Thermogemmata fonticola: one gene and its partners. Each later gene encodes a partner of the first gene's protein in a complex. Links are inferred from orthologs where the notes say so. Each region holds a gene or a part of one and is shown on either strand. Other genes may lie near its edges.

Region 1 (9,444 bases):
TACTCCCGCGCAATGGCGTGGGGTAGGGACGTGCCATCTTCCGCAGTCACCGCGGGCAGTAGCCGAGGCACAACAGGCAAGTCGGCCAGCCGCGCCAGCAGTTGGCGTTCACGCTGGGCCATCCACACACCGAACCAATGCATCGGCAGACCACAGACGGGTGCCACACGATGGAACTTGCACACCGCACGAGGCGGTGCACCATCCTCACCGCCTCTGTACAAAGCTGTGGCTGCCCACGAGTCGTGTTTGAATACCTCCTGGCGCTTGTAGCAGAGGTTGCCAATTCGGACGATCCGAGGAGGGTCCTGTCGTCCCAGGGCACGAAATAAAGCGGGGCGGGGACGGGTAGCGAAACGGCCTTTCATCAGGGCACCTCAGCAGTCTGACCAGGGGTCAGCGATCGGGGGCAGCAATCCCTGGCATCCCTGGCATCGGCCTCAAACAGGCCAGTTTCCCGCTGAGATGGTAGTACCCATGCGGTCACCTCGCTTGTCGTACCGTATTCTCGGCAATCTCCGCCCGTTTTACCAATTCCTCCTCTCCGATGGCTCCCCGACTCTTCCCGCCTAGGGGCGCAGGAAAGCCGTCCCTCAACTCGGCAGTAAATCCTGGACCACATCCCGTTCCTTGATCAACTCCTGCAACGTGATCTGAAACTTCTGCTGTCCGAACTCATCGAGTTTGAGACCTTCCACGATTTGCCAGCAGCCGTCGCCGCGGGATGTGACGGGATAGCCGAAGACAATCCCCTCCGGCACCCCGTATTCTCCCCGCGAGACCAAAGCAGCGCTGGTCCAGTCCCCCGAAGGCGTACCGCGGACCAGGCTCTTGATATGGTCGATCGCACCATTGGCAGCGGAGAAAGAAGAGGACACCTTCGTCGTATCGATGATGAATTTCCCGCGCTCCTGGCATTGGGGTACGAAGACCGTCTCCAACCACTGGCGGTCGGTGATCACCTCGGTGGCCGGACGCCCGTTGATGCGAGCATTCGTGAAGTCCGGATACTGGGTATTCGAGTGGTTGCCCCAAATGGTCATGCACGTGACCGCGGTCACGGGTACGTTCGCTTTGGCAGCCAAAGCATAGACGGCGCGGTTATGATCCAGGCGGGTCATGGCGTGCCACCTTTCCGCCGGAATATCCCGACCGTTCCGCCAAGCGATGAGACAGTTCGTATTGCAGGGATTGCCGACGACCAAGATGCGGACATCACTAGCAGCCCGCCGAGCGAGAACCCGCCCTTGTTCCACGAAGATCGGACCGTTTTTGCGGATCAAATCCGAACGTTGCTCTCCAGGCCCACGTGGAGCAGCTCCGACCAGAATGGCCCAATTGCACCCTTCAAATGCTCGGTTCGCATCATCTGTGATGATCACGTCCTGCAAGGTGGGAAAAGCGCAGTCTTGCAACTCGTAGAGAATGCCCTCGAGCGTCTTCATCGCCACGGGCAACTCCAGCAGTTGCAGAATGACGGGTACATCCGGACCGAATACTTCGCCGGATGCGATGCGCACGATCAGGCTGTTAGCCACACGTCCCGCTGCCCCGGTGACCGCAACTCGAACTGCTTGTGCCATTGTGTGCTTTCCTCCTTCCGGCCAGACACCCGCAACAGACAGCCGGTCTGATGCGATCCTCTGGTGGTTACTCCCTGTTCAAGGTAATCAGCTCAGGCCGCTCTGACGAGCAGGATCTCTCCCCGACTCCGATCGCAGAGACGCCAATTGTAGAGATGAAGAGCCGTAATCCCATGCCTCTGTTCATCGCCGGAGTGATGGCCCAATCCTTGGGCTTACGTCCCTCCATCCAGCGCATAACAGCCCACGGCTGGCAGGGTGCTCCTCTGCCGCGATTGGACATCCTCCCATCTCATCCATAGCGTATCGAGAGAACCTGGGGGGGCAGGGGCAGCCTTGAAACCCTCGGAGTGAGTCATACCTGGCCCCCCTGATCACGTGAGTTGAGACACACCTGTGTCATTCGGGAGAAATGCTTTATGGCCGCGAAGATCGGGATCAACGGCTTTGGACGAATCGGGCGTCTTGTGTTCCGAGCCATCGTCGAACAGGGGCTGCTGGGTAAGGAATTGGATGTCGTAGCCGTCAACGACTTAGTACCCGCCGACAATTTGGCCTATTTGCTCAAATATGATTCCACGCAAGGCCGCTTCCGGGGAGAAGTGGGAAGCCGCAAATCCAAGCCAGACCTCCCGGAGGACGACATTTTGACCGTCAACGGCCACGAGATTCGCTGCCTGTCGGTGAAGGAAGGGCCGGCGGCTTTGCCCTGGAAAGAACTGGGAGTGGAGTACGTCATTGAGAGTACTGGCTTATTTACCGAAGCGAGCAAAGCCCGCGGCCACCTGACGGCAGGCGCCCGCAAGGTCATCATCTCGGCGCCGGCCAAGGAGGAAGACATTACCATCGTCATGGGAGTCAATCACGACAAGTACGATCCCGCCCGGCATCATATCGTCTCGAATGCGAGTTGCACCACCAATTGCTTGGCTCCCCTCGTCCACGTGCTCCTCAAAGAGGGCTTCGGAATCGAAGAAGGGTTGATGACCACGGTCCACAGCTACACTGCGACGCAGAAGGTCGTGGACGGACCCAGTCGCAAAGATTGGAAAGGAGGGCGGGCGGCAGCCATCAACATCATTCCAAGCACGACCGGTGCAGCGAAAGCCGTCGGCCTCGTCTGCCCGGAAGTCAAAGGAAAGCTAACGGGCATGGCCTTCCGCATCCCCACGGCTACCGTTTCGGTCGTGGACCTGACGGTGCGCACCAGCCGCGAGACCAGCTACAAGGAAATCTGCGAGACCATGAAGCGCGCCAGCCAGACATACCTCAAAGGTATCCTGGCCTACACTGAAGATGAGGTCGTCTCTTCGGACTTCATCCACGATTCCGCAAGCAGCATTTTCGACGCGGGCAGCGGGATCGAGTTGAACAGCCGTTTCTTCAAACTCATCGCCTGGTACGACAACGAATGGGGTTATAGCATGCGGTGTGTGGACCTGCTCCGCCACATGATCGCCAAAGGTTGACATTCCCCAATCCCCGACAACACCAGATGATGCACGAGGAGTCTGTAGCACTATGCCGAAAAAAATCCTGGAGCACCTGGGGGACCTCCGCGGAAAAAAGGTATTGGTCCGCGTGGATTTCAATGTTCCCCTGGACAAGACAACGGGGGCCGTCAAGAATGATCGCCGCATCCGGGCCGCCTTGCCCACGATCGAGAAGCTCCGCCAAGCGGGAGCCGCGATCATCCTGATGAGCCACTTAGGCCGTCCAGAAAAAGCCACGCCAGAAGAGCGCCGGCTTTTGACGATGGATCGTGTGGCGGAGCGCCTCGGCCAACTCCTGGGGCAGCCGGTTCCCGTATTAGGCGGCGGCGATGCAGTTGTCGGGCCGGCTGTGCAACAAGCGGCTGCCGCACTGCAACCGGGTCAGGTGGCCCTGTTGCAGAACCTGCGCTTCGATCCGCGCGAGCAGAAAAACAGTCCCGAGTTTGCCGCGGCCCTGGCCAGCCTGGGTGATGCTTATGTGAATGACGCCTTTGGCACCTGTCACAACGACAACGACACCTCGATGGTCGCTCTGCCCGCGGCGTTCAAAGCGGCCGGCAAGCCGCGCGCCATCGGCCGGCTCGTACAGCGGGAGCTGGAAATCCTTGACCAGTTACTCACCCAGCCGACGCGGCCGCTTCTAGCCATCATGGGAGGAGCCAAAGTCTCCGATAAACTCGGTTTCATCCAGGCTCTATTGCATAAAGTCGATCACCTTCTGATCGGCGGCAAGATGACTTATGCCTTTTTGAAAGCCCAGGGGCGCAGCGTCGGCTCCACCCGAGTAGCCGGGGAGGAGGTCGAAGCCGCCCGGCCGCTTCTAGCCCATGTCGGCCAGAAAATCCTGCTGCCGGTCGATTACCTCACGGCCCGCTCGGACAATTTGCAAGATACTCGTCTCTGTCAAGGGGATATTCCCGAAGGATACGAGGGTGTGGATATCGGTCCGCGGACAGTAGCGGCTTACGTGGCCCATATCCGCTCTGCGGGCACAGTAGTGTGGAACGGCCCGCTGGGCTGGTTTGAGCAAGCATTGTTTTCCCGCGGCACTTATGGGATAGCCGTAGCTCTGGCCACCTGCAAGGCCACGACTATCGTGGGGGGTGGAGAAACTGCCGAGGCTGTGGAACAATTTGAACTGGCCGAACTGATGACCCATGTTTCCACCGGCGGCGGTGCCTTTCTCGCCTACGTGGAAGGGAAGAAATTCCTCAGCCTGGCCCAGATCGACGACCTCTAAATCACACGCGGCGAAACAGGAGATCCAAAATCCTCTTGACGGAACCGATCCCACAGGTTGAGATGGAACAGGTTACGGCGGTGCGGAGCGAGAGCATGACCAGCGAGCGGGTCAAGCGCGGCGTTCCTGAGGGGCTGTGGATGCGCTGCCCCCAATGCCACGCGACCGTCTTCCGCAAAGAGGTCGTCCTCCGCTGGTATGTCTGCCCAGAATGTGACTATCATCTCACCATGCCCGCTCGCGACCGCATCACTCAATTGCTTGACGAAGGCACATTTGAGGAATGGGATACTGACCTGCGGCCCTGCGATCCCCTCGGTTTCGTAGACCGCATCCCCTACCACCAGCGACTCACGGAAGAACAGCAAAAAACCGGCATGTGGGATGCTGCGGTGACGGGGAAGGGATTCATCCGAGGCCGGCCCGTGGTTCTGGGAATTACCGACTTCGCCTTCATGGCTGGAAGCATGGGGAGTGTAGTCGGCGAGAAACTGGCACGAGCGGCGGAACGTGCCACGGAGCTGCGCCTGCCCCTCATTTTTGTCAGCGGCTCCGGCGGCGGGGCCCGCATGCAAGAAGGCATTCTGTCCCTCATGCAAATGGCCAAGGTGTCCGCGGCCATCGCCCGCCACGACTCCGCTGGCGGTTTTTACCTCTGTATCCTCACCCACCCCACCATGGGAGGCGTAGCGGCGAGCTGGGCCTTGCAAGGCGACATCACCCTTGCAGAGCCAGGAGCCATGATCGGCTTTGCCGGACGCCGAACCATCGCCAACACCGTCCGCCTGGAACTCCCGGACAACTTCCAGACCAGCGAATTCCTCCTCCAGCATGGCTTCATCGACCGCATCGTCCATCGCAAGGACCTCCGCACCGAAGTCGCCCGCATCATCGACTACTGCACTTCCCCTTAACAGCTGCTGCCTTACTTCCGATCGATCTATTTTCCCCTTCAGTCACCGCTGTCACGAGTAAAATAATGTGGTAGATAAGTGTAAAAGGACACTAACACTGTCCCCTTGGCCAAATGGGAACGCCTCGATCCGTGACGACCGCCAAGGCAGGTCCGTTGGCTATTGGACCGCAGTAGGGAGTGATGCACTCGTGGGATGGCTTGACTTTTTATTCGGGGGAAAGAAGAATCCCACTGCCTCTAGCGGTGGTACAGCCAGGAAGAAACTCAAACCCGTCAACTTAGAAAAACGGTTCGACCTGAGCGGTCGGACTGGACAAGGCAGCATGTCCAAAGTTTACCGCGCCTATGACCGAGAACTCGGACGCATCGTTTGCCTCAAAGTCTTAGATAAAGTCAAGACTGCCAACTTCGAGGCCCGCTTCAAAGGCCTCAACAAACCCAGCGAGGGCGAGATCTGCCTCTCGCTCCGTCATGACAACATCGTCCGCACCTACGAACATGGCATCTCCACCCAGGGCGATCCGTTTCTCGTGATGGAGTGGATCGAGGGGCTGGGCCTCAATTATCTCATCGAAACGCGTTCCAAACAACTCAACGGCAACCGCATCAATTACCTCTGCCAGCTCTGCGACGCCGTGCAATACCTCCATGACAACCGCTGGCTCCACCGCGACTTATGCCCCCGCAATGTCATGATCGACAACGAAGGCGTCCTCAAGCTGATTGACTTCGGCCTGACCATACCCTGGAAACCGGAGTTCTGCTCTGGGGGCAATCGCACCGGCACCCCCGACATCCTCGCCCCGGAAATCATCCGCCGCCGCCCCATCGACAACCGCGTGGACCTCTTCGCACTTGGAGTCACCGCCTACGAAATTTTCCTCAACCAGCTTCCTTGGGAACGCAGCCTCTCCAGCGAAGAAACTTTCCGCCGGCGTATGAATCTGCCCCCACGCCACCCCAAGGAACTCAAGCCGGATATCGAAGATGACTTGGCCGCTGTTTTGTTCAAGTCCGTAGCGAAGGAACCGCAGGATCGCTTCTCCTCCGCCACCGCCTTCAAAGAGGCCCTCCTGGGCCTCGAACGACAGGACTACTGACGGGACCACCGGTCTCTGGCGCCCCGCATCCTCCTATTCATGCTGCGCGGCTGTCAGGGTCGATCCTCTCCTTTAGCTTTCCCGCTAGGAACTTTCCCGCGAGGAAGAAGAGCGCCGTTGGCTGACCCGTTGAGTTTCCTCCCTCGCCGTGGATCAGTCATCGTCGTCATCTCGCATCGCGGCAGGCCGTACCGGTAGGAAGAAGGCCGCACGTACCGGCGGAGGCATGGGACTGTCCGCACCCTTGACGGCTTTCCAGATCACCTCGTTGAAGAGAATGTCATCCGCCGCATCTTCCTTGCTCAGATCGAAGCGTGCCGAGCGATCGGCCCCCCAGGCAGTCGGCTTGTTCACCTCCTGCATATTCACTCGTGGCACTTCATGCTTGTAGGGTGTGAAATCCGGACGACTTTGGAAAGAGTTGTACATGGGGCGGGCCGCCGCATCGAATTGACTCATCGGTTTGAGTCCCAGGATCAACTCCATCGTACGCAACATGCTGGAAGTCGAATAGAGCGTGCTGTCCACGAACCGGCGCCTGGTATAGGGACTAATGACCAGCGCCACGGTCCGGTGGGCATCGACATGGTCGGGACCGTTCTGTGCATCATCTTCCACGACGAAGATCGCGGTTTGTTTCCAGAACTTGCTGTGGGTGACCGCCTCGACCACCATTCCTAATGCCAGATCATTGTCAGCCACGTAAGCAGTGGGGGTCGGCATACCAACGCGGGTGCCGGCGGTGTGATCGTTCGGCAGGCGGACGATCTGCAAGCGGGGCATCTCGCCTTCTTTCTCGAAGCGTCGCAATTCGCTGATGAAGCGTTCCGCTCGCCTGACATCGGGATAGCTCAGATCATATCCGCGGAACAGCGGATCGAAGTGTCCCTCCAGAGCTGGCACGCGGGCGCGTCCCGGCTGGAAGGTGCCGTCGGGATTTTTCGCGCCGTTTTCGATCCACTCGCCATAGCTGCGGTAGGATACACCGGCCTCTTTGGCACGATCCCACAGGTAACCCCCGGCAGGCCGAGCGGCCGGGTCCAGCAATCCCTCCGCTGGATACCCGAACGTTTTGCGCGGGCTTCCGCGATAACTGAGCGGCCAGAGTTTCTCCACAAAGTCCGTGGCGTAAGCCCCCATGCTCCACTCGTGGCCATCGGCGGACACCTCGCCATCCACGTAGAAATTGTCCAACAGCACGAATTCGCGTGCCAGTTTATGATGATTCGGAGTCACCGGTTCGGGGAAGAGGCACAGTTCTGGATCGCCATTGCCGATTGGATTCGGTCCTGCTGCCAAATCGCCGAAAATCTGATCATAGGTCCGGTTCTCCTTGATGATGTAAATCACGTATTTGATCGGTGATGGATCACCCAACTTGCGAGGAATGGGATGATCCGGGGGCACATCATCGGCCCGCGGTGCGTTATCGGGCCGCAAGGGACTGCACTCATACGCCTGCTTGCTCAGGCGGGCCATCTGTTCTGGGTTGGGCATGGGCAAAGCGGCGAAGGTCCCGCGATAGAGACTGCCGATGTATTCGATCAGATTGGAAGGTTGCGGCTTTTCTGGATTCGGACCGCTGCGATTGGCCTTGGAAATGACCCCTTTGCCGTTCGTGAAATAGATCGTCTTGTCCAGGCGATTGTATCGCACGGATGTAGGATACCAGCCGGTCGGGATAAAACCCAAAGGTTTCGCCTGCAATCGGTCGGAAACATTGAACAGAGCCAAATTATTGGCATCGGCATTGGCTACAATCAGGATTTGTCCGTCGGGGGTCAAGCACAGGCTATTCGGGGTATTCCCAACAGGCGCCTGGGGATACAAGGCGGCATGGATCACTTGCAAGGCTTTGCCTGTGGCCACATCAAGCACCGAGACTTTCGTGGAATTGGCGCAGGCCACGTAAAGCGTTTTGCCATCGGGAGACAACACCATTTCGGTGGGGTGGGACTCCGTCGGCCAACGGGTTAGCAGGCGGTTGTTTTCCAGATCGATGACTGCGATCGCCGAGGCAGCCCAGAGGGAGACGAAAGCCCGGCGGTTTCCCGGCTCGACCAGGACGGTATAGGGATACAGCCCGCGGGGCCGCACGCCGCCGTACTCATCCTCGGTCACCGGCCCTTTCTTTTTCGGCGGTTGTTTGCCACCTGGGGCAGAGGTCGCTTCCTTTCGACCATCCGGCGGGCTGGGAGGTTCGCCTTGTCCCTTGGGTTCAACAGGCTTTTGAGGCGATGGCGGACGCAGAGGGATAGCCACCAGATTCGTGGGATTGGTCAAGGGCACACGAATGAGCACATCCGCCCATAAGCCACAGACGAACAGATCATTCCCTCGCTCATCCAGGGTGATTCCCGCAGGAACGATTCGCGGTTCATCGGGCACGGCGACATTCACGCTCCGGGCATTGTGCAGCAGTCCCTTGTCGAAATCCCAGACGTGAACCACATCGAATTCCCCGCCGCTGGCGTACAACTGCCGGCCATCGGGAGAGAAAGCTAGGCCGTAGAAGGCCTGGGGGACAGTCACGCGACTGACGATGCGCCGGTTTTTCTCTGCGAGATCGAGGATGACTACCTCATGCTCCCGCATGCCGCAGTGCAGCACCGCCGCGAACTGCCCGGTGGGATGCAACTCGATGTGGACAGGGAAATCACCAACTTCCAGGTGTCGGCCTGCGGGCTGCAACTTCCACTGGTTCGGCAACTGAACGGTGCCGTCCTTTTGTAATCCGGGCAAGCGTCGGAAGGGGTTATGGGGAGCCTGTGCCGCTTGTTCCTGGGAGGCATCCGTGCTGGGTGCTGGCCGTGGGGGCGGAGCTTGTTCCCCCCACAACACAGTTTGGGCCGCCACCCCAATCAGTCCCAGAGCCATCGCCCCAGGAAGAATCCTCGTTAGAATGGTGCTCATGGACCCTCGCCGGTGGACCAACGGGTTGCGATACATGGGAACAACCTCCTTCCGGAACCGAGCGGCCTGTGCGGTTCAACCCGCCGTGAGCATATGCTAGCGGGCGCCGCCGTGTGCCGCCAACAGGGATCATGGGAAAACCGCGTCAAAAAGTCGTGAAGCCGTCGCAGATTCCACTGCCTCGTGCCGCGGGAGACCA
Region 2 (9,581 bases), on another replicon or contig:
TGCCGGCGCGATCTGATGAACTACATGGAAATCCGGGCCGGATTGATCGCTCCGCGGGAGTGGGCTGTCTCCAGGGCCGAGGAGTAGGGCCGCGGCAGTTCCTGGGCGGCTGTCGCTTTGCTCAGGCGCCGCTTTTTCCCTCGCCGATTCTGACGGAACGGTCCCGATGGCGCAGGTGTTCCAAGCGCCGCACGAATGCCTCTGGCTGGCGCACGCCGGGCAAGATCAAGCGACGATTGGCCGCCTGAATCTCGATGGTGCCAATTCCCAGGCAGCGTCCGAATACCCCCCGGCGGATTGTCACCTGGCGAATCTCGTCCAGCGGCAGCGGCGGCTGATACGGATGCCAAAAGCCAAAATCGACCAGTAAAGCCCGATCTGTCAAGCGGTAGGTATAGGTGACGGTGCGGTAGAAGAAGAGGGCCGCTAAGATCGGCCAGACGGCCCAGGCCAGGAGGAAGACGGCCAGCGCCCCCATGCGATCCGCCAAGCCGGAGAGGTCTTCAAAGTACCACCGGCCCAGCCAGACGCCCCAGGAGAGGATCGCCGTCCCCGCCACAAGCACCGCCAACGCCCGCGGATCGTAGCCATACCAGGCCAGGTCCCGATGCGCCGGATCGGAAGAATCGGCCATCGATTCATTCTCCCAGAACGTACAATCGACCGAAAGCGTCTCTTCTATTCTCTCGATATTATTTGTCAGTGGGATGCCAGAGGATTGCGAATCCAGAGAACCGAGTCCTGTAAAAACAACCGAACTTATCAAGTTTTTTGTGGCAAGCCTCTTCTCTCAGGAATATAATTGGAATAGACTTGTCAGGAAGCGAGCGGCAAGTGTGTATGTTACCTTTCCCTGTCTCTTTCCAGAGGTGGTGATGCCATGAACTACATTCAACAGCGCCGTCAGACATTGACGCAAAGTTTGAAGAAGCACGGGGTCGATGCGTTTTTAGTCACGGCCGTGCCGAACGTCACGTATTTGACGGGTTTTACGGGCGATTCGAGTTATTACATCGCCACGCACCGGCACAATTACATTGTCAGCGACGCGCGCTACGAGGAGCAAATCCGCGAGGAGTGCACGGAGCTGGAAGTCATCATCCGCGGTCATGACAAGACGACATTGGAAGCGGCGGCGGAAGTGCTCAACAAGAGCGGGGCCAAGAATGTCGCGGTAGAAGGGAATCGGATCACGGTCGGGGAGTTGGAGCAGCTCAAGAGTTTATCGCCGCGGATCACTTTCGTGCCGATCAACGGCGAGGTGGAGTCGATGCGGCTGATCAAGGACCCGTCCGAGGTGGAGCAGATCCGGGCGGCGGTGCGGATCGCGGAGCGGGCCTTCCAGATGTTCACGGCCACGCTGCGGGAGACGGACACGGAGAAGGAGATGGTGGATGCCCTGGACGGGTACATCCGCCGGGCGGGGGGTCGAGCGCCGGCCTTCCAGCCGATCGTCGCCGTGGGCGAGCGCGGCGCGCTGCCCCATGCTCCGCCGACCAACAAGCAGTTGGGCGAAGGGAGCAAGCTGGTCATCGACTGGGGCGTGGACCTGATCTACAAGTGCGATCTGACGCGGACGATCCGCAGTCCGTTTACCACGATGCCGATGCGCAAGAACAAGTACGAGCGGGTGGGGGTGAACTTCGAGGAGGTGTACAACATCGTGCTATCGGCCCAGAATGCGGCCCTGGCGATGATCAAGCCGGGGGTGAAGGCCAAGGATGTGGACGCCGCCGTGCGCAAGGTTTTCGACTCGGCCAAGCTGCGGCGCGGCCCCAAGGATGTCAAACTCAGCGACTTCTTCACCCACGGACTGGGCCACGGCATCGGCCTGGAACTCCACGAAGCGCCCCGCATTCGCGCCAACTCCAACGACGTCCTCGATTCCGGCATGGTCATCAGCATCGAACCGGCGCTGTACATCCCCGGCTGGGGCGGCGTGCGGATCGAAGATAACGTCCTGGTCACCCACAACGGTTGCACCTTGCTGTCTTCCGTGGCCCGGCAGTTGCCCGCCGGCGTGGAACAGGAGACGGAAGAAGCCGTCGAGTGATAGCTCCCCTCCGTCCTGAGCGAACCGGAGCGATCGCGTGCGGGTTGCCCGGCGCCCTGTCCAAACCTTTCCGTGGCGGGCAGGAGCCTCGGGGACCTGTTTTGGCTGGATTCAGCCGCTTGGACCTTCCCCGCTGCCATGCACGGTCCAGTGGTGCCGTGTTCTGCGGCCGGTGGGCGGGGCCAGGCGGGTTCGACCACCGCTGCCGCCGAGGGTTCCGATCACTACACTAATGCCCCTAACGGGAATGCCGAAGTGAGGGTCAGGCGCCGCGCCTCCGCGACGGTCCAGGTGCTGCCCATGTGCACCGGCGGGCTGGCAGCGGAGGACAGCGGTTGAGCCGCCCGTGGCAGAGCCGGTGGTGTCTGCCCGACACAGCCGCGCTAGCCGAGACCGGCGGGCGGCCTCTGGCAGCGGAAGGCCTCCTCTGAGCGGATGTGTGAGGACGAGACTGTGGCGGAAAGTAATGACAAACACGAATCGCCCCGGCCGTTCGATGTGCGGACGGTGGAATATCTGCTCAAGCTGATGAGCGAGCATGATCTGAGCGAAGTGGACCTGCGGGAAGGGGACCAGCGCATCCGTTTGCGGAAAGGTCCGGCGCCCGCTTCGGCGGCACCGTATGCTGCTCCTCTCCTTCCTCCCGCTCTCGTTTCCGCTCCGACGGCGGCCCTGTCTGCGGAGTATCGGCCCGCCGCCTCGAATCCGCCCGCGGCGGTCGCCGATCCCCCGGCTTCGGCTCCTGCTTCCCCGCCTGCTCCCCCGGCGACGAGCCGCAAAATCCACGAAATCCGTTCCCCCATGGTCGGCACCTTCTACTCCAAACCCAAGCCGGACAAACCCGACTACGTCACCGTTGGCTCGCGGGTGTCGCCAAATACCGTCGTCTGCCAGATCGAAGCGATGAAGCTGTTCAACGAGATCACGGCCGATTGCAGCGGGACCATCGTGGAGGTGTGCGTGAACAACGGCGACTTTGTGGAATACAATCAGGTGCTCTTCCGGGTGGAGCTGGATTGAGAGACGGCCAAGCGGCGGCAAACCGCCTGGTTCGGTAAGGGGGGGCAGAGGCCGAGCCGGTCCAGGTCCGGCGGGCGGCTGAAGGGAGCGGACGCCAGAGCAAGTCGCAGCAGAGGAGCACAGGTCCTTGCCCATGTTCCAGAAGATACTGGTCGCGAATCGAGGGGAGATCGCCCTGCGGGTGATCCGGGCCTGCCGCGATCTGGGGATTCAGGTGGCGGTGGTGTATTCGGAGGCGGATCGGGGAGCGCCGTATTTGGAGCTGGCGGATCAGGCGATTTGCATTGGTCCGGGTCCGGCGCCGGAGAGTTATTTGAAGATTCCGCGGATCATCGCAGCGGCGGAAGTGGCCGGGGCGCAGGCGATTCATCCGGGCTACGGCTTTCTGTCCGAGAACAGCAAGTTTGCGGAGCAGTGTCGGGAGTCCGGGATCGAGTTCATCGGTCCGCCGGTCTCCGCGATGGAGAAGTTGGGGAACAAGGACAAGGCCAAGGAACTGGCCCGAGCGGCGCGGGTGCCCACGGTGCCGGGCAGCGACGGGATCGTCACCTCGGATGAGGAAGCGCTGCGGGTGGCGCGTGCGGCAGGATACCCGGTGTTGATCAAAGCGGCGGCGGGCGGCGGCGGCAAAGGGATGCGCCTGGTCCGGGAGGAAGCCGCCTTGCTGCCCCTGCTCCATCAGGCCCGCGCCGAGGCTGAGGCCGCCTTCAAGGATGGCAGCGTCTTCATCGAAAAATATCTGGAACGTCCCCGCCACGTCGAAGTGCAAATCCTCGGCGACCAGTACGGCAACGTCATCCACCTCTTCGAGCGCGATTGCTCCCTCCAGCGGCGGCACCAAAAACTGGTGGAAGAATCCCCCGCGCCCCACTTGCCTGACAGCGTCCGGCAAGCGATTTGCGAAGCGGCGGTGCGCCTGGCCAAGGCCGCCGGCTACTACTCCGCGGGCACCTGCGAGTTCCTCGTCGATCAGCAGTACAATTTTTACTTCATCGAGGTCAACGCCCGGATCCAGGTGGAGCATCCGGTCACGGAGCTAGTCACCGGCGTGGACCTGATCCGGGAGCAGATTCGCATTGCCGCCGGGGAGAAGCTGCGCTACCAGCAGGCGGACATTGTCCAGCGCGGCTGCGCCATCGAGGCGCGGATCAACGCCGAGAACCCGGAACAGGACTTCCGGCCCAGTCCGGGTACGGTCACCGTCTGGCGGCCCCCTGGCGGACCTGGCGTACGCCTCGACACCCACGTGGTCACCGGCTACCGCGTTCCCCCGAATTACGACTCTATGGTCGCCAAACTCCTCGTCTATCAGCCGACGCGGGCCGAAGCCTGCGCCGTCATGCGCCGGGCCTTACGTGAGTTCATCGTCGAAGGCATCCACACCACCATCCCCTTGCACCGGCAAATCTTCGAGCATCCCGCCTTCCTCGAAGGGCGCGTCTATACCACCCTCATCGAGCAGGAAATCCTCCGCCCGCGCCGCTCCGCCTCCGCCTAGTCCGCCGGCTTTAGGTTTGGCCGGCAGGGTCCCGGTGTGTCCCGCCCCGGGATGGGGCTTAGCCGTCATGGGATTAAGCTTCCCTCCGAGCGGGAGAGGAACACGCTTCTCCATTCCTTCACGTTTGCTCCACGGAAAATGTCCCTTCTGGATTCCTTCACGTTTGCTCCACGGAAAATGTCCCTTCTGGGGCTTCCGCCGCCGGAAGGTGTGAAGAGGCCGTGAGACTTGGATGGATTCTCGGCGCTCCGCCCGTCTTGCTCTCGCAGAAAGCTATCAGACCGTTGTAGGATGGAATAAAGCCGCCGGAGAAACAACGATGCGCTTTTCCCTGCTGATCTGGGATTTTGATGGCACGCTGGCGGATTCGTTAGCGCTGGCGCTGGAGTTGTTCAACCGCTCCTCGGCCGTGTGGGGGTACCGTCCGGTGACGGACGTGGAGGCGGTGCGGCATCTGTCGGCCCGGCAGTTTATGCGGCAGCATGGCATCTCCTGGTGGCGTCTGCCCCGGCTGGTGCGTTACTTTCATGCGGAGGCGGCGGCCTACGCCTCCCAATTGCGCCTGTATCCCCCGGTGGCGGAGATGTTACCCCCCCTGCGCGAGGCAGGCTTGCGCTTCGGCATCCTCTCGTCCAACAGCGAGGCGAACATTCGGGCCACATTGCGGGCCAACGGCCAGGAAGAGGCGTTTGAGTTCATCGCCTCCTGCCCGCGCCTGTTTCGCAAGGGTTCCGCCTTGAGACGGCTTGTCCGCCGCCTGGACGTGCCCCGTGAGCGCATTCTCTATCTAGGGGATGAAGTGCGGGACATCACCGCGGCGCGGAAGGCCGGCGTCGCCATCGCGGCGGTGAGCTGGGGGTTCCATGCTCTGCCAGTGCTGCGGGCCGCCCAGCCGGACTTCCTCCTGACGCATCCCCATCAGTTGTGGGACGTACTTGCGGCCGTGCCGGCGAGCGCGGAGCGCGCCCCTGGTGTTTCCCCCGGTGCCGCTCGGCTTCCCTCTCCCGCGGCGTAATGCCGGTGGATCAGATCATTTTGAATCCAGAGCAGTTTCTGGAAGGCCCGCACCAGCCGCTGCTCCGCCGCCTTTCCCAAACCCAGGCCGAAAATCGCCGCCGTCACGGCATCCGCCACGAATCCCATCAGGGCGTTCATCTGGACCTGCGGCACGTGAATGTTCGGATTTCCCGCCTGCCGCGTGTGAATCTTCCCCACCATGTCCAGGTATTCCACCATCTTGCCGTCGTAAGGACGCGTGACCAGGGCGCTGAGATAGCGGGCCAGGTGCTGCTTGCGATAGCGAATCTGGGGGTGGTCCATCGTCAGCTCGGCGAGAGACGGGGGCGTGGGGCCTTCATAGCCGTGCTGCCGGGGCAGAAAATGCCGCCAAGTGGCGTCCTGCTGGATCAGCTTGTCATACACGGCATCGACGAGTACCGGAACCAGCGGAGCCAAAGACGCCGCCGCCTCATGCAAAGCCGCCTCATCGTCTGGACCAAAACCGATAAAGTCGGCCAGATAACGATAACGGTACCCCAAGTCCCGTTCCAGGCGGGCTTCGTCGATCTGTCGCATGGCTGTCACTCCTTTCTCGGAAGGTGCAGGTGGGACCAGAACAACTCCAGGCGGGGACCCGAACCGCAGGCGGGATTTCCAGGTGCGGCGGGCCAAAGTGGAGGGAAAGAGGATATAGGAGTATTTTATCCTCTTTAGTGGGAGTGTAGCGTCGTATAATGGAAAGTCAAGGGGCAGGTGGTAGAAATCCGAAAAAAAAGTGGGGAGGCCGGTCGATGTTGTCTCAGACGGCGGAGTATGCTTTGCGGGCGGTGGTGTATCTGGCCTACGAAGCACCGGAAGCCCGCACGACGGAGCAGATTCATCAGGCGACGCTGGTCAAGCGGGCCTATTTAGCCAAGATTTTGCAGGGGCTGGCCAAGAAGGGGATTGTCACGACGCAGCGTGGGGTGGGAGGGGGCGTGGCCCTGGCGAAATCGCCGCAGGAATTGACCCTGCTGGAGGTGGTCAACGCCGTGGAGCCGCTCCAGCGCATCCGCACCTGTCCGTTGGGGATAGCCACCCACGGCAGCCGGCTGTGCCCGCTTCACCGGCGGATCGATGCGGTTTTGGCCGTCGTCGAGGAACAATTCGCCCGCACCACCTTGGCGGAAATTCTCTCCGAACCCGGCGCCAACATGCCGCTGTGCGAAACCCCTCGCCCGGTCAAACTCCAACTCCTCAAACGCCCGACCTGATCGGTTCCAACGTCCTCGCTCTCCCGGACCGGCCTATTCGGCCTGTGGGCCGTTTCCGCCGCCTGCTTTGAGCGGCTTCTGTGCTCCTCTCTGTTCCTTCATTTTCTCTCGTTTTCCCCGTTGTTCTCACATTTCCTCTTCTGCTACCCATTTTGGGGTGAGTCTCTCATTTGTCGCTCATTTTTGGACTTTTCTCCATGTGATGACTTTCCATTTTCGTCTAGTTTTGTACAATTGCATTTCCGTTTTTGGCTTTCCGTGACACGCGAAGTCAGGAAAAGGATGTCCACCCAGGAGGAAGCAGCCATGAGCATGGGAAAGCTGGCCGTGATGGCGAGGCTGGGGAAGCTGGTGGTGCTGGCCGGTCTAGCGGCGGGATGGTGGCTGGGGGGAGCGGCGGCGGTGCAGGCGGCGGAGGGGAACGGGGCCGAGAAGTCGGAGCGCAGCGAGGAGGAGGTACAACTGACGGAGGAGGAGCAGCAGTTGCTGGAGCTGACGAACGCCGAGCGGCAGCGGTGCGGTTTGCGGCCTTTGCGTCCCCATCCCCTGTTGATGCTGGCGGCCCGGCGGCATGCGCAGAACATGGCTCGCCAAGGCCGGTTGTCCCACACGCTCGATGGCAAGACCTTTGCGGATCGGGTCAGCGAAGTCGGCTATACCTATCGGCATCTGAGCGAGAACATCGCGTGGAATCCGGCGACGCCGTTGGCTGCCCTGCGCTGCTGGCTGGCTTCGCCGGGCCATCGGGCCAATCTGCTCGGACCTGGTGAGGAAGTCGGGCTGGCTGTGGCGACCAACGAGCGCGGCGAGCGTTACTGGGTCCAAGTCTTCGGCACCTCGGCCCGCTGAAGGCGGGGTTTTTCGCACCGGCGTTTTTGGTCCGCCGCTGGGTCTGCCTGCTGTCAACGCACTGCCCCCCGTTCCGCTTCCCCCGGCTGTTCGCCTTCCTTCCCTTGTCAAGAGGGCTGGATCGGGTGGAAGGGAAGGGTTTCGGCTCGACAGGGGCGGGGTTGGCCGCAGGGATGGCGGTGGGACTACAATGGGGTCGAAAGCGGGGGCGGGGAATGGCCCTGGCGACGGCCGCAGGGTGCCGGGCGATAGCCGCAAGCTGCCGCCGGATGCTGCTGGTCGAGAAAAAGCTGTCAGCAGGCAGGGAGCGGCACCTCCCCCGTCAAACGGAGAAGGGTCAAGCGACATGGGACGTGTCATTGTCATCACGGGTGTGACGCGGGGTTTGGGCCGGGCGCTGGCGGAGGAGTTTATCGCCGGGGGCCATGTAGTCGCCGGCTGCGGGCGGGATGCGGGGCGGATCGCGGAGTTGCAGGAGCGTTACGGCACGCCCCATCTCTTGGCCGCGGTGGATGTGCAGGAAGAAGCCGCGGTGCGCCGCTGGGCCGGAGATGTCCTCGCCCGCCTCGGCCCGCCGGACCTGCTGATCAACAACGCCGCCGTGATGGCCCGCCCCGCTCCGCTCTGGCAGTTGCCTGCCGAGGAGTTCCGCCGCTCGTTTGCGGTCAACGTGGCCGGCATGTTCTATGTCTTGCAAGCGTTTTTGCCCGCGATGGTGGAACGGCGCCGCGGTGTTATCGTCAATCTGTCCAGTACCTGGGGCCGCAGCACTGCGCCGCGCGTCGCCACCTACTGCGCCACCAAGTATGCCGTGGAAGGACTCACGCTGGCCCTGGCTCAGGAACTGCCCCGCGGCATGGCGGCCATCCCCCTCAATCCTGGCATCATCGACACGGACATGCTGCGCTCGATCTGGGGTGCCAACGCCGGCCGCTATCCCAAGGCCGAAGCCTGGGCCAAACGCGCCGCTCCCTTCCTCCTGCAATTGTCTGCCGATGACAACGGCAAGTCCCTAACTGTGCCGTGATCAAGCGCCGCTCATCCTGAAGCCGAACCTCTCTTGAATCGCGGCCCCGCGGAGGCGAAACTCCGAAGCGGAGAAGGATCAGGAGACCAGGGAAAAGAACAGCTCTTCCAGGTCGTTCTGACGGTAGTATTCCTGCAAGTCGCGGAGGGTGCCACAGGCGACGATCTGGCCGCGGGACATGATCGCGACCCGGTCGCAGAGTTTTTCCACCTCGCGGAGGATGTGGGTGGAGAAGAGGATGGTTTTGCCCTGGCCGCGGAGTTGTTGGATCGTCTGGAGCACGGCGCGCTGGACCAGGACATCGAGGCCGACGGTCGGTTCATCGAAGATGAGCACCGGGGGGTCATGGACCAGGGCGCGGGCGATCGAGACTTTTTGCTTCATGCCGGTGCTCATTTCCCCGCCGCGGCGGTGGCGGAAGTCGTTCATCTGCAAGGTAGCGAACAGTTCCTCCATGCGGCTGCGGAGGCGTTGGGGCGGTATTTGGTAAAGCTGGCCGTAGTATTCCACCATTTCCCAGGCGGTCATGCGTTCGTAAATGCCGGTGTTGGCGGAGAGGAAGCCGATGTGGCGGCGGACCTCGGCGGCTTGTTCCACCACGTCGAAGCCGGCGACACGCGCTAGGCCGCGGCTGGGCCGCAACACCGTGCAGAGCATCCGCAAGGTGGTCGTCTTACCCGCCCCATTGGGGCCGAGCAGCCCGAACACTTCCCCCGGTTGGACCGTGAAGTGCAGGTTCTCCACCGCAGCTTTGCTGCTGCCGCGAAACCACTTCGTCAAGCCCTGGACTTCGATCATTCCTGTTCCCCGCCTTCCCCACGCTTAGCTGCCGCCTCCCGTTCCCGCTGCCAACGGCGGTAATTGTCCCAACTCGCCGGCTCG
Region 3 (9,456 bases), 490 kb from region 1 along the record:
TGGAACACCTCACCTGGGCCGTTTATGACCAGCCGCGCAGCCGCGAGGTTCCCGCCCTGCTGCTCACCGGCGATTTCCTCTTCGTCGGCGATGTCGGTCGGCCGGACCTGCTCGGCGCCGAGATGCAGAAAATCCTGGCCCATCAGCTTTACAAAAGCGTCTTCTCCGTACTCCCGGCCTTTCCCGACTTTACGGAAGTTTACCCCGGTCACGGTGCTGGCTCCCTGTGTGGCAAAGCCCTGGGTGCGCGTCCCTCCACAACTCTGGGTTACGAGCGCCGCTTCAGTCCTGCCCTGCGGCAGAAACCGGAAGCGGAGTGGATCGCCGACCTGCTCGCCGGCATGCCCATCGCCCCGGCTTACTTTAGCCGAATGAAGCAGGTCAACGCCCGCGGCCCCCGTATCATCGGACCGGAGCTGCCCGGCCAACGGCCCTTGAGTGCTTCAGACCTCTACCACCGCCGCTGCGAGAATTGCCTGATCTTGGACGTGCGGCCCAAAGAGGCGTTCGCCGCCGCGGCCATTCCCGGTTCGATCAACATCCCCCTGGGCGCCAATTTGCCGACATGGGCCGGCTGGGTCCTCCCTTACGACAGGCCGATCATTCTGGTGATCAATCAGCCGGCCGATCTGCCGGAAGTGGTCACCCATCTGCTTCGCGTCGGTCTGGACGACATTCAAGGGTACCTCGACGGGGGAATCGATGCTTGGGAAACCGCCGGCTATCCCCTGGAACGCGTGCAAACCCTCTCCGTCCATGAGCTAGACCAGCAGTTGCAGCGCGGCTCGCCCCCGTTCGTCCTGGATGTCCGCACCGAGGCCGAATGGCAGGCCGGCCACATTCCCGGTGCCATCCACATCCACGGCGGCTTGCTCCAGCAACGCCTCCAGCAGGTCCCCAAAGACCGACCCGTTGCTGTCGTCTGTGGCTCCGGCTACCGCGCCTCCATCGCCACGTCTTACCTCAAGAGCGTGGGGTATTCCTCCGTGAGCAATGTTCTCGGAGGCATGGCGGCGTGGAAAGCAGCCGGACTACCGCTGGCCACGGATTGAAACCCTTTGCGGATGGAAACCATCCCGGCTTTGACTGAAAACTCCCGCTTTTCGGGCAAATCGCTGATTCGGCACAAGAGAATCGCTGATTCGGCACAAGAGAAGAAAACCGCTGATGAGACATAACATTTCTGGGGCACATTGTGGCCCTGGCCAGCGTTCCGACCGTACCGTGAGCGAGATGGTCTCCTCCCCCGGGGCAGATTGGCAAACTCCGGCATGCGAGAATCCATCTTCTATAATGGCGTAAGGGAACCGCTGGACGTAAGGGAACGGATGCCGAATCGCTAGGTTCTCACCAGCGGAATGCTCTCGGAACGGCTGGCAGCGAAGGGAAGAGAGTACAGCTTCTCTTCGACGGCGGAGTTCTGCGTAGCGAACAGCAGCCATTGGGCGCAAACGCGGCGAAATCAGGGACTGTGTCGCCGGAGTGCGGTACTGCCGAGCTGGTTCGAGCCGAACGACTCCAGAATGCCGGGTGGGACATTCAAACATCGAACAAACCGTTTTCCCACAGGGGATAAATCGACTTCCCAGAGGGATTGCCGACCGATGACTCCTGAGCAAATTCACGAGGCCCGAACGCGACGTTATAATGCCACCATCGTTTACCTCAAAAAAATCCATTCGGATTTGATGATTTTACGAGTTCGTCCGGATTTTCCGCGCCCCGCCTATCAACCCGGCCAATACTGCACCTTGGGTCTCGGCTATTGGGAGCCTCGCTTGGAAGGATGCCAGGAGGAGCATCTGACCCCGGAGGATCAGATGCGGATCGTCCGCCGGTCCTATTCGATCAGTTGTCCCATCCTGGAGGACGACCGTCCCGATCAGCTTTACGATCCGAGCCGGACAGATTGGCTGGAATTTTACATCGTCCTGGTTCGGCACAATCCCGATGGCCGCGTGCCTGCTCTGACTCCTCGGCTGTTCACTCGGCAAGTCGGGGACCGTATCCAAATGGGGGAAAAGATCACCGGCCATTACACACTCGAACCGGTCCGCCCCGGCGACACGGTGGTGTTCCTCGCCACGGGAACCGGCGAGGCCCCGCACAATGCCATGATCTGGGAGCTGCTCCGCCGCGGCCATACGGGACGCATCGTGTCCGTCTGTTGCGTCCGCTACAAACAAGACCTGGGCTATTGGAACACCCACCAGAAGCTCATGGAACTTTATCCGCATTATCTCTACCTGCCCCTGACCACACGCGAACCGGGACAGACACGCAAGGTGTATATTCAGGACCTGATCAGCAGCGGCGAACTGGAGGAGCGGATGGGCCAAGCCCTCGATCCGGCCCGAACACATGTTTATCTCTGCGGCAACCCGAAGATGATCGGCGTTCCGCAGCGGGACAAAAACACCGGGGCCGTCACCTATCCTCAACCGCCCGGTGTCATCGAAATTTTGGAAAAGCGAGGCTTTCGGGCCGACATTCCCTCGCTTAAACAGAAAGGCAATATACACTTCGAGGAGTATTGGTAGTCTGCTTGCGGAAAAGCAAAACGGGCCGGCGGCATCAGAAGCAGACCGGCTCGAGGCTGAGGCAGCGAGAGCACTCTATGGCGGATATCGGCGAGATCATCGGAGGCTATCGGATTCGCAGTCTGCTCCATCCGGGGCAGAATTCGCAAGTGTTCGAGGTGGTGGAACCGACCAGCCAGCGGCATTTCGCCATGAAGCTGCTGCTTCCGGAAGCCGCCGCCGACCCAGAACAGCGCCGCATTCTCTTTCACGAAGCGGAAATTGGCATCGCCCTGTCTCACCCGAACGTGGTGCGCATCTTCAAGGTCCACCGGGGTAAGGAGAACCCGTTTTTCATCATGGAGTTCTTCCCCTCCGGCTCTCTGCGCCTGCGTTTGCAAGCCAAAGATTTTGACTTCATCAAGCAGCACAGCCGCAAAATCTTCAAGCAAGCGGCGACCGGCTTGGCTTACATGAATGCGATGGGCTACGTCCACCGCGACGTGAAGCCGGATAATATCCTGGTCAACGCCACGGGCGACACCAAGATCATCGACTTCGCCATCGCCCGAAAGATTCCCACCGGTCTTGCCCGTTGGTTCCACCGCAAAGGCAAACCGCAAGGCACCCCCAGCTACATGAGTCCTGAACAGATTCTGGACCAGCTCCCCGACCCGCGGCAGGATATCTACAGTTTCGGATGCACCCTCTACGAGTTGACGACCGGACGGCCCCCCTTTCGCGGCAGCAGTGTCAATGACTTGCTCATGCGGCATTTCAAAGAACGCCCGGCTCCACCCTCTGCTTTCAACCCGGACCTCACGGAGGAGTTCTCCCAATTCGTCCTGAGCATGCTAGCGAAGAAACCCCAAGAGCGGCCGCAAAATTTCCACGAGGTCCTCATCTCCTTGAAAAAAATCCCGCAAATTTATAAATCAGTCAAAGAAAGTCCGGAAGAAGAAGCCGGATAACGCTCGCAAGAATGGCCGGAAGAAAAGGCTATATAACCCCAGGATTCCTTGAGCGACTTCGTTCCCGCGAAGGAGAAAGCCGCTCATGCCCGTGACATTGCCCGAACCTTTGCCCTTCGAGCAGGACATCCATGAGTTGGAAGAGCGGCTCGCCCAATTGGAAGCCACCGCGTCAGGTCCCGATGGCCTGGAAGCCATCCGCCAGATGAAACGCGAATTGCTCACTCTGAAACGGGAGCGTTACGCCCAGCTCAAACCCTGGGAGACGATCCTGATCGCCCGCCATCGTCAGCGGCCGCAGTTCCTCGATTACGTGGACATGATCTTCGACGAATTCGTGGAACTGCACGGGGATCGGGCCTTCGGGGATGATCGGGCCATCCGCACCGGCTTTGCCCGCCTCGACGGCCAGAAGATCATGCTCATCGGTCAGCAAAAAGGCAAGACCCTGGCCGAACGACAGCAGTGCTACTACGGCTGCGCCCATCCCGAAGGGTATCGTAAAGCTCTCAACAAGATGAAACTGGCCGCGAAGTTTCACCTGCCGGTCATCTGCCTGATCGACACCCCCGGTGCCTTTCCCGGCATTGGGGCTGAAGAGCGCGGGCAAGCCCAGTGGATTGCCACGAGCATCCTGGAAATGACTCGGCTGCCCACCCCCATCATCTGCGTCGTGATCGGGGAAGGCGGTTCCGGTGGCGCGCTGGGGATTGGGGTCGGCGACCGCGTGGCCATGATGCAGTACGCCTACTACTCCGTGATCAGTCCCGAAGGGTGTGCAGGCATCCTCTGGCGCGTCGCCAATGACGACACCAAAGCCCGAGCCGCAGAAGCGCTGAAACTCACCGCTCAGGACTTGCTGCGGCTGCAAGTGATCGACCACATCATCCCGGAACCGCTCGGCGGTGCTCATCGGGACCCGCGCGAGGCGGCGACCGCACTCAAAGCCGCGCTCAAACGCTACCTGCGGGAATTGCTCCCCCTCTCCGTGGAATCGCTCTTGCAACAGCGCTACGAGAAATACCGCCGCATGGGCATATTCACCCAGGCCCCCGTCCATGACTGAGGGTAGTAATCTACCCCCCGGCTTCCGTTTACCCAAGCTCCACCCCAAAGAGGAATAATTCACATCCCCGACCTACAAGTGTCGACCGGGATTCCGTTCGTCGGGATGAGGGAAGTTCACTTTAGAAACATTACTCCAGAAAATGGGATGTATGGCTGCAGTATGATCTAGAGGCGAGGACTCCGCAGCTACTGATAGCAGAGAGGGGTCTGAGAACTCTGCATGAGATGCGACTGGATTGGGCTGCGGAGGCGGACTGCATCGACTGGTTACTGCCGATGCCAGTGCCAGTTTTTGAGGCGGCTGGTTGGGTGCACGACTCGCTGCCAGTTGAGCCTGGGGTGCAGGTAGCATTAATCCCAACGTTCCCAGACTCTCGGTTCTACCAAACGGCCTCTTTGGCGGAATAACATTCCAAGGGTGGGGGCGAAACATAATCCGTTGGGGCATTGGTGCTCAAGGGGCGCGTTTACGAATGCAAAGTATAACGTTGCAGGAGCTTCGACAACTAGGAGTTACTGAAGAGCAAGGCTGGCGGCACGAAATTTTTACGCCCAAGTCGCAGCGAGAGACGCAGGTAACACTGTTGCCATAGCCCGCGTACAGTTGATGGATCGTAAACTCTACTAAGAAAAGTAGAACTACCGTGACTGAGCAGCATAACAACACATAGCGTTACAAAGTATCACTGTCAATAACCAATGAATAATACAAGTCCAATTATGGTTAATTCTTGAACCATGATATGACGAATACTTAATACCAATTAATAAGACAATAAGGATTGATTTTGATGCTTCCTCTTTGCAACCAATCTCCGTTTTTTTATAGACAGGGTTGTATTATAGTTGAGGGGTGGGAAGATTGTATTGCTACTCTTTGGTGTGACGGGGAACTGACCAGTTAGCCGCAGAAAGGTATCGCGTTGATCATAAAGGGAAAGAGGGCATTTCTTCTTGAGTTATGTGTCGACTAATTTCATAACACTCAACAGACTTATCTTAACTTTGTTGTAAAATAGAATGTAATGCGATACCGGGGTGGCGTCGCGGTGGGTAAAGAAGCTTTTGGAGATCTTTTCTTTTTTCAAGCGGAAGACGGCAGATTGGCAATTGTCGTGGGCATCCAGGAATGGCTATCCCCGAGGGAATGCGAACTTCTCCTAACCTACCTTCGGTAGGGAGTACCCCTCAGAACCTATCCCTCGAATAACCTGACTGATGGAAGGCGCCGCTCGAGAGGTAAGCACTGAAGGAAAAGGGACTTGTTGTTTGGGCTGATCCTGCCCATTGCTTCTGGTACTGGAACTATGAGATCTTCATCACATAGTGAAACGTCGGGGGCATCTGTGTTTTTTCTCCTTGGCTGGTTGACCGGGACTTTGGCCATCGGTCTGTGGTTAGCCTTGCAGCTGCAAGATCAAGGTGTGAATTGGGTAATCAGCATTCTCTTGGGGGCGGGTGGGAGTGTAGCTGTGAGCTGTTTTTTATGTCATCTTATCTGGCGTCTTTGGATGCGTATCACCCGCGGCGCTCCGTTTTACGTTGGCGATCAGGTGGTAATAACAGCCGGCCCACACAAAGGCGAGATTGGTGAGGTTCGCAAGATCTGTGAAGGCCGCTGTAGCGTGTGGGTCGCCTTGGAGCGTGGCGGTGACAGTTCCGAGCTTCTGTTTTTTGACTGGGACCAAATCCGCCGGTGCGACAGGGGGAAATCTGCAGGACCAAGTTAGGTATAAGATGCCGCGGCCGCGTTACTGGCGGAGCACCGTTATGACGGCCTGCATCGGCGGATCAGCGAGACGGCGGGTGGAGTAATCACGGACTTCTACTACTCCGATTCCTGGCAGGTGTTGGAGGAGCGCGTCGGCGGTGAGACCACGGTGCAGTATGTGTGGAGTCCGGTGTACGTTGATGCCCTCATCCTCCGCGATCGGGACAGTGACGGTGATGGGACACTGGACGAGCGCTTGTGGGTGGTGCAGGATGCCAACTTCAATGTGACGGCGTTGGTGGATGACAGTGGGAATGTTGTCGAACGTTACATCTACGACCCCTTCGGCCAGGCGACGGTACTGGATGCGGAGTGGAATGTTCGGTCCGGTGGCAGTGCCTACGATTGGCACTATCTGCTTGGACTTTCCGAGCGGTTCCACCCTGATGATTGCGCTCAGAAAGTATGCCAATCTGGTCGAAGCCGAAAAGAAAGTGATCGACGCAGCGAAGTACTACGGGATCGAGAACCCAAAGGTTACATTCTCTGCTAAGATCGTCTACCGAGTAGAGGATTGGATGAAGCCAGTGAGGAGCGGGGAAGTGAAATACTACTTGCAGTTCAAGGTTACACTGACCGGAACCATGAACGGCCAAGCGGTGCAAGACTCAAGGATCATCTTCTTGTACCAAGGCTCATTCACCCATGCGGGACTTCGAACTACGGATCTAAGAGCTCCACCGTCACGGAGGCGGTGATCCGGATCATGGTGAGGACTGGGAATCGCCCCTCTGCCCCTCCTGTTCGAGGACTTCACTCCTGTTAGAGGACTTCCCATGAGGTACGACAAAGTCAGGCATCTCGGCATCCCACTCATCGCTATTCTGTTTCCCTCGCTAGTGTCGTTGGGAATGAGCGCGGCCTCTATACCCAGACCCCGTCAGACTGTGACGCTGACTGGACCGGAGGCGTTCGATCCCGATGTAGCCCCAGACGTTCTGATGTTTAGTCCAGACGGTAAGCAGTTGTTAGTCGGCGGCTCCGCACTTCCGGAAAATCGATTGGCTCCCCACTTGAGCGTGTTCGACGTTGGCACCCGCAAGCGGACCGTGCGGTTGGCCGGGCACAGTGCCTGCGTTCGGGATGTGGCGTTTTCGCAGGACGGGAAACTGATGGCAAGTTGCGGTGACGATAACGAGGTCCGCCTGTGGGATACCCAGAAGTGGGAACTGGTGCGTCGCATCACTCACCAAGAGGGCGGGGATCAGTTGCTCTCCGTGGCTGTCTCACCCGATGGGTCGCTCGTTATCGCTGGAAGCAATAGTTCGTTCGTGGTGGCTTTTGACGCGGCCACCGGTCGGCAGTTGTGGACGCTCGATCTTCCCAAGCCGTGGAATCGTGGGCAGATGGTGGTCGGCTTACGATTCGCCCAAGGTGGGCGGTTGTTTGTGGCCGGTACTGATTCGGGGCGGGTGTTCGTCTGCGGGATAGATAAGGGGAAAGCTAAGATCGTCAAGAATTGGTCGGTGTTTCCTGAAGACAGCAACCTGCAAGACGGCATTCCGGAACTCGAGAGAATCGATCTTTCTCCAAAAGGAGACCTGGTGGCGGTAGCGGCATATCTATCTGAGGCTGCGCCGCGTAAGGAGGGGTACGGGCTGAGCCTCTGGGAGGTAGCCACGGGTGAACGAATAGCTGATCTGGGTGGCCACCGTACAGGAACGTTTGCAGTAGCCTTCTTTCCCGATGGCGATCTACTCGTCTCGGGTGGAAAGGCAGCCGAGGGGGAGAAGGCGGCGGGGGAACTCAAGGTGTGGTCAGTCCGCCAAAAGCGGCTTCTAGCGGTTCAACAGACTCTGAAAAAGTACAGGGTCTGGGCATTGGCGGTCTCCCCAGACGGGTCGCGCTTGGCTGTTGGGAACCCCTTTGAACCGCTGGTCATGTGGAGGATCGATACCGACAGTGGCATGAAGAAGTAATTTGGCCGACACCCTCCGTGTGCAGTTACTACGGACGGCACACGGAAAACTTTTACTACTTTCATAACGTGTGAAGAGGTGGGCGAGGAGGACAAGGGCATGTGAATGATGGGTGTACCATTCGTGGCGTACCAACACATAACGGCCGGTGTGCAGCTAAGCAACATTCGCTTCCACCCGATAACGACGTTGGAATCGCCGCAGCCGCCGACCATCTCTACTCGTCCGCCGACGCTGCCCCTTCCAATGCGGGACGACTAGCTCATATCCGGCTGAACCCAACCTCCGCCGCAGTGAATCACACTCGTAGGCATGATCGACCACAACGGGTACTCAGAGCCGCCACTCCAGGCGTGAAAGCACAAGCTCCACCACCGACGACACCCAAACTCACCTTCGAGCGATTCGCCACCGTCATCATCGGAAGCGGTCGACCCTACCCTCCTCCACCAGGCTCAGCTTCATCCCCTGCCCAGTCAGTCTTTTCCACCTCGGACCCTTTTTGCGCCGGTTCAAACGTGGTGTCAAAAATTCTTCCATCTTAACCGACCAGCAGCGGCGTCCAGTTCCTCCAGCACTTGCTGTCAGAGCCGCTCCCAAACACTTGCCGCCTCCATTCCCATAACCGCCGTTAGCACGTCGCCTGCTAAGGGAAAGCCCGGTGCAGTTCCCGCCACCGGCCGCCTGACCGCGGCACATAGACAGTACCGAAGACGCCGTTCCGGTCGCTTACCCACAGCCGCCCCTCGTGGGGATAGGGTTAGGTATGGGCAACAATCCCGCAATGGCTCCCACAACCGCTTCATGAGTCTCCGTTCCACCTTTGATTAGGCATAGCACCTCTCGTCCTCCGTGGCTTTTCCACCTATCTTGCCATACCATCTCCGACATCTCTTATGATCATTTTGAAACGGTCTGTACCACTTCCGCCACCGCGACTATTCCCCCACCCTCGGCCGCTGGACGAGCCTTGATCCCCTCTCCTACGCCGCCGGGGATGTGAACCTGTACCGCACCCTCGGCAACAACCCCATCAGCTCCCTCGATCCCAGCGGACTTTTTTGGTATCCGGGCAAGTATCTCATTCAACTGAGAAGGGAATACTACCGGGGTCTGGAACTGGACCGCCAAATCAATGAGCGTCGAGCCAGACAAGGGTTACCATTGCTGGAACCTCCACCTCACTGGACCAGCGTCGCTGCTGCCGA

What was found.
Region 2: the proteins of accD (region 1) and accB are in contact, whole or in part, in a solved structure (PDB 8UXZ), measured with the Escherichia coli proteins. The link is inferred for Thermogemmata fonticola from one-to-one orthologs.
Region 3: the proteins of accD (region 1) and H0921_RS05575 are in contact, whole or in part, in a solved structure (PDB 8UXZ), measured with the Escherichia coli proteins. The link is inferred for Thermogemmata fonticola from one-to-one orthologs.

Annotation. Positions count from the first base shown.
Region 1 is NZ_JACEFB010000002.1:36,361-45,804, reverse strand. What follows is about bases 3,509-6,304. They hold accD (acetyl-CoA carboxylase, carboxyltransferase subunit beta), read left to right. Parts: upstream 3,509-4,378; coding sequence 4,379-5,230; downstream 5,231-6,304. Other genes in these bases: H0921_RS03770 (serine/threonine protein kinase), read left to right, coding at 5,421-6,304; H0921_RS03780 (phosphoglycerate kinase), read left to right, coding at 3,509-4,316. In the rest of the region: H0921_RS03795 (BUD32 family EKC/KEOPS complex subunit), read right to left, coding at 1-368; H0921_RS03790 (malate dehydrogenase), read right to left, coding at 594-1,583; gap (type I glyceraldehyde-3-phosphate dehydrogenase), read left to right, coding at 2,003-3,052; more of H0921_RS03780, read left to right, coding at 3,105-3,508; more of H0921_RS03770, read left to right, coding at 6,305-6,332; H0921_RS03765 (alkaline phosphatase family protein), read right to left, coding at 6,486-9,281.
Region 2 is NZ_JACEFB010000011.1:1,749-11,329, forward strand. What follows is about bases 1,357-4,289. They hold accB (acetyl-CoA carboxylase biotin carboxyl carrier protein), read left to right. Parts: upstream 1,357-2,506; coding sequence 2,507-3,073; downstream 3,074-4,289. Other genes in these bases: H0921_RS13290 (M24 family metallopeptidase), read left to right, coding at 1,357-2,053; accC (acetyl-CoA carboxylase biotin carboxylase subunit), read left to right, coding at 3,207-4,289. Outside these bases: H0921_RS13280 (site-2 protease family protein), read left to right, coding at 1-87; H0921_RS13285 (PH domain-containing protein), read right to left, coding at 122-634; more of H0921_RS13290, read left to right, coding at 881-1,356; more of accC, read left to right, coding at 4,290-4,571; H0921_RS13305 (HAD-IA family hydrolase), read left to right, coding at 4,891-5,586; H0921_RS13310 (protoglobin family protein), read right to left, coding at 5,490-6,146; H0921_RS13315 (RrF2 family transcriptional regulator), read left to right, coding at 6,362-6,823; H0921_RS13320 (CAP domain-containing protein), read left to right, coding at 7,130-7,672; H0921_RS13325 (SDR family oxidoreductase), read left to right, coding at 8,019-8,699; H0921_RS13330 (ABC transporter ATP-binding protein), read right to left, coding at 8,778-9,497; H0921_RS13335 (hypothetical protein), read right to left, coding at 9,494-9,581. UniProt on the Escherichia coli protein: This protein is a component of the acetyl coenzyme A carboxylase complex; first, biotin carboxylase catalyzes the carboxylation of the carrier protein and then the transcarboxylase transfers the carboxyl group to form malonyl-CoA.
Region 3 is NZ_JACEFB010000002.1:529,614-539,069, reverse strand. Bases 2,758-5,565 are described here. They hold H0921_RS05575 (acetyl-CoA carboxylase carboxyltransferase subunit alpha), read left to right. Parts: upstream 2,758-3,575; coding sequence 3,576-4,556; downstream 4,557-5,565. Other genes in these bases: H0921_RS18490 (DUF4951 domain-containing protein), read left to right, coding at 4,909-5,151; H0921_RS05580 (serine/threonine protein kinase), read left to right, coding at 2,758-3,490. In the rest of the region: H0921_RS05590 (MBL fold metallo-hydrolase), read left to right, coding at 1-1,052; H0921_RS05585 (ferredoxin--NADP reductase), read left to right, coding at 1,605-2,540; more of H0921_RS05580, read left to right, coding at 2,618-2,757; H0921_RS18485 (KOW motif-containing protein), read left to right, coding at 5,866-6,288; H0921_RS05565 (hypothetical protein), read left to right, coding at 6,406-6,822; H0921_RS05560 (WD40 repeat domain-containing protein), read left to right, coding at 7,106-8,248; H0921_RS05555 (RHS repeat-associated core domain-containing protein), read left to right, coding at 9,164-9,456. UniProt on the Escherichia coli protein: Component of the acetyl coenzyme A carboxylase (ACC) complex. First, biotin carboxylase catalyzes the carboxylation of biotin on its carrier protein (BCCP) and then the CO(2) group is transferred by the carboxyltransferase to acetyl-CoA to form malonyl-CoA.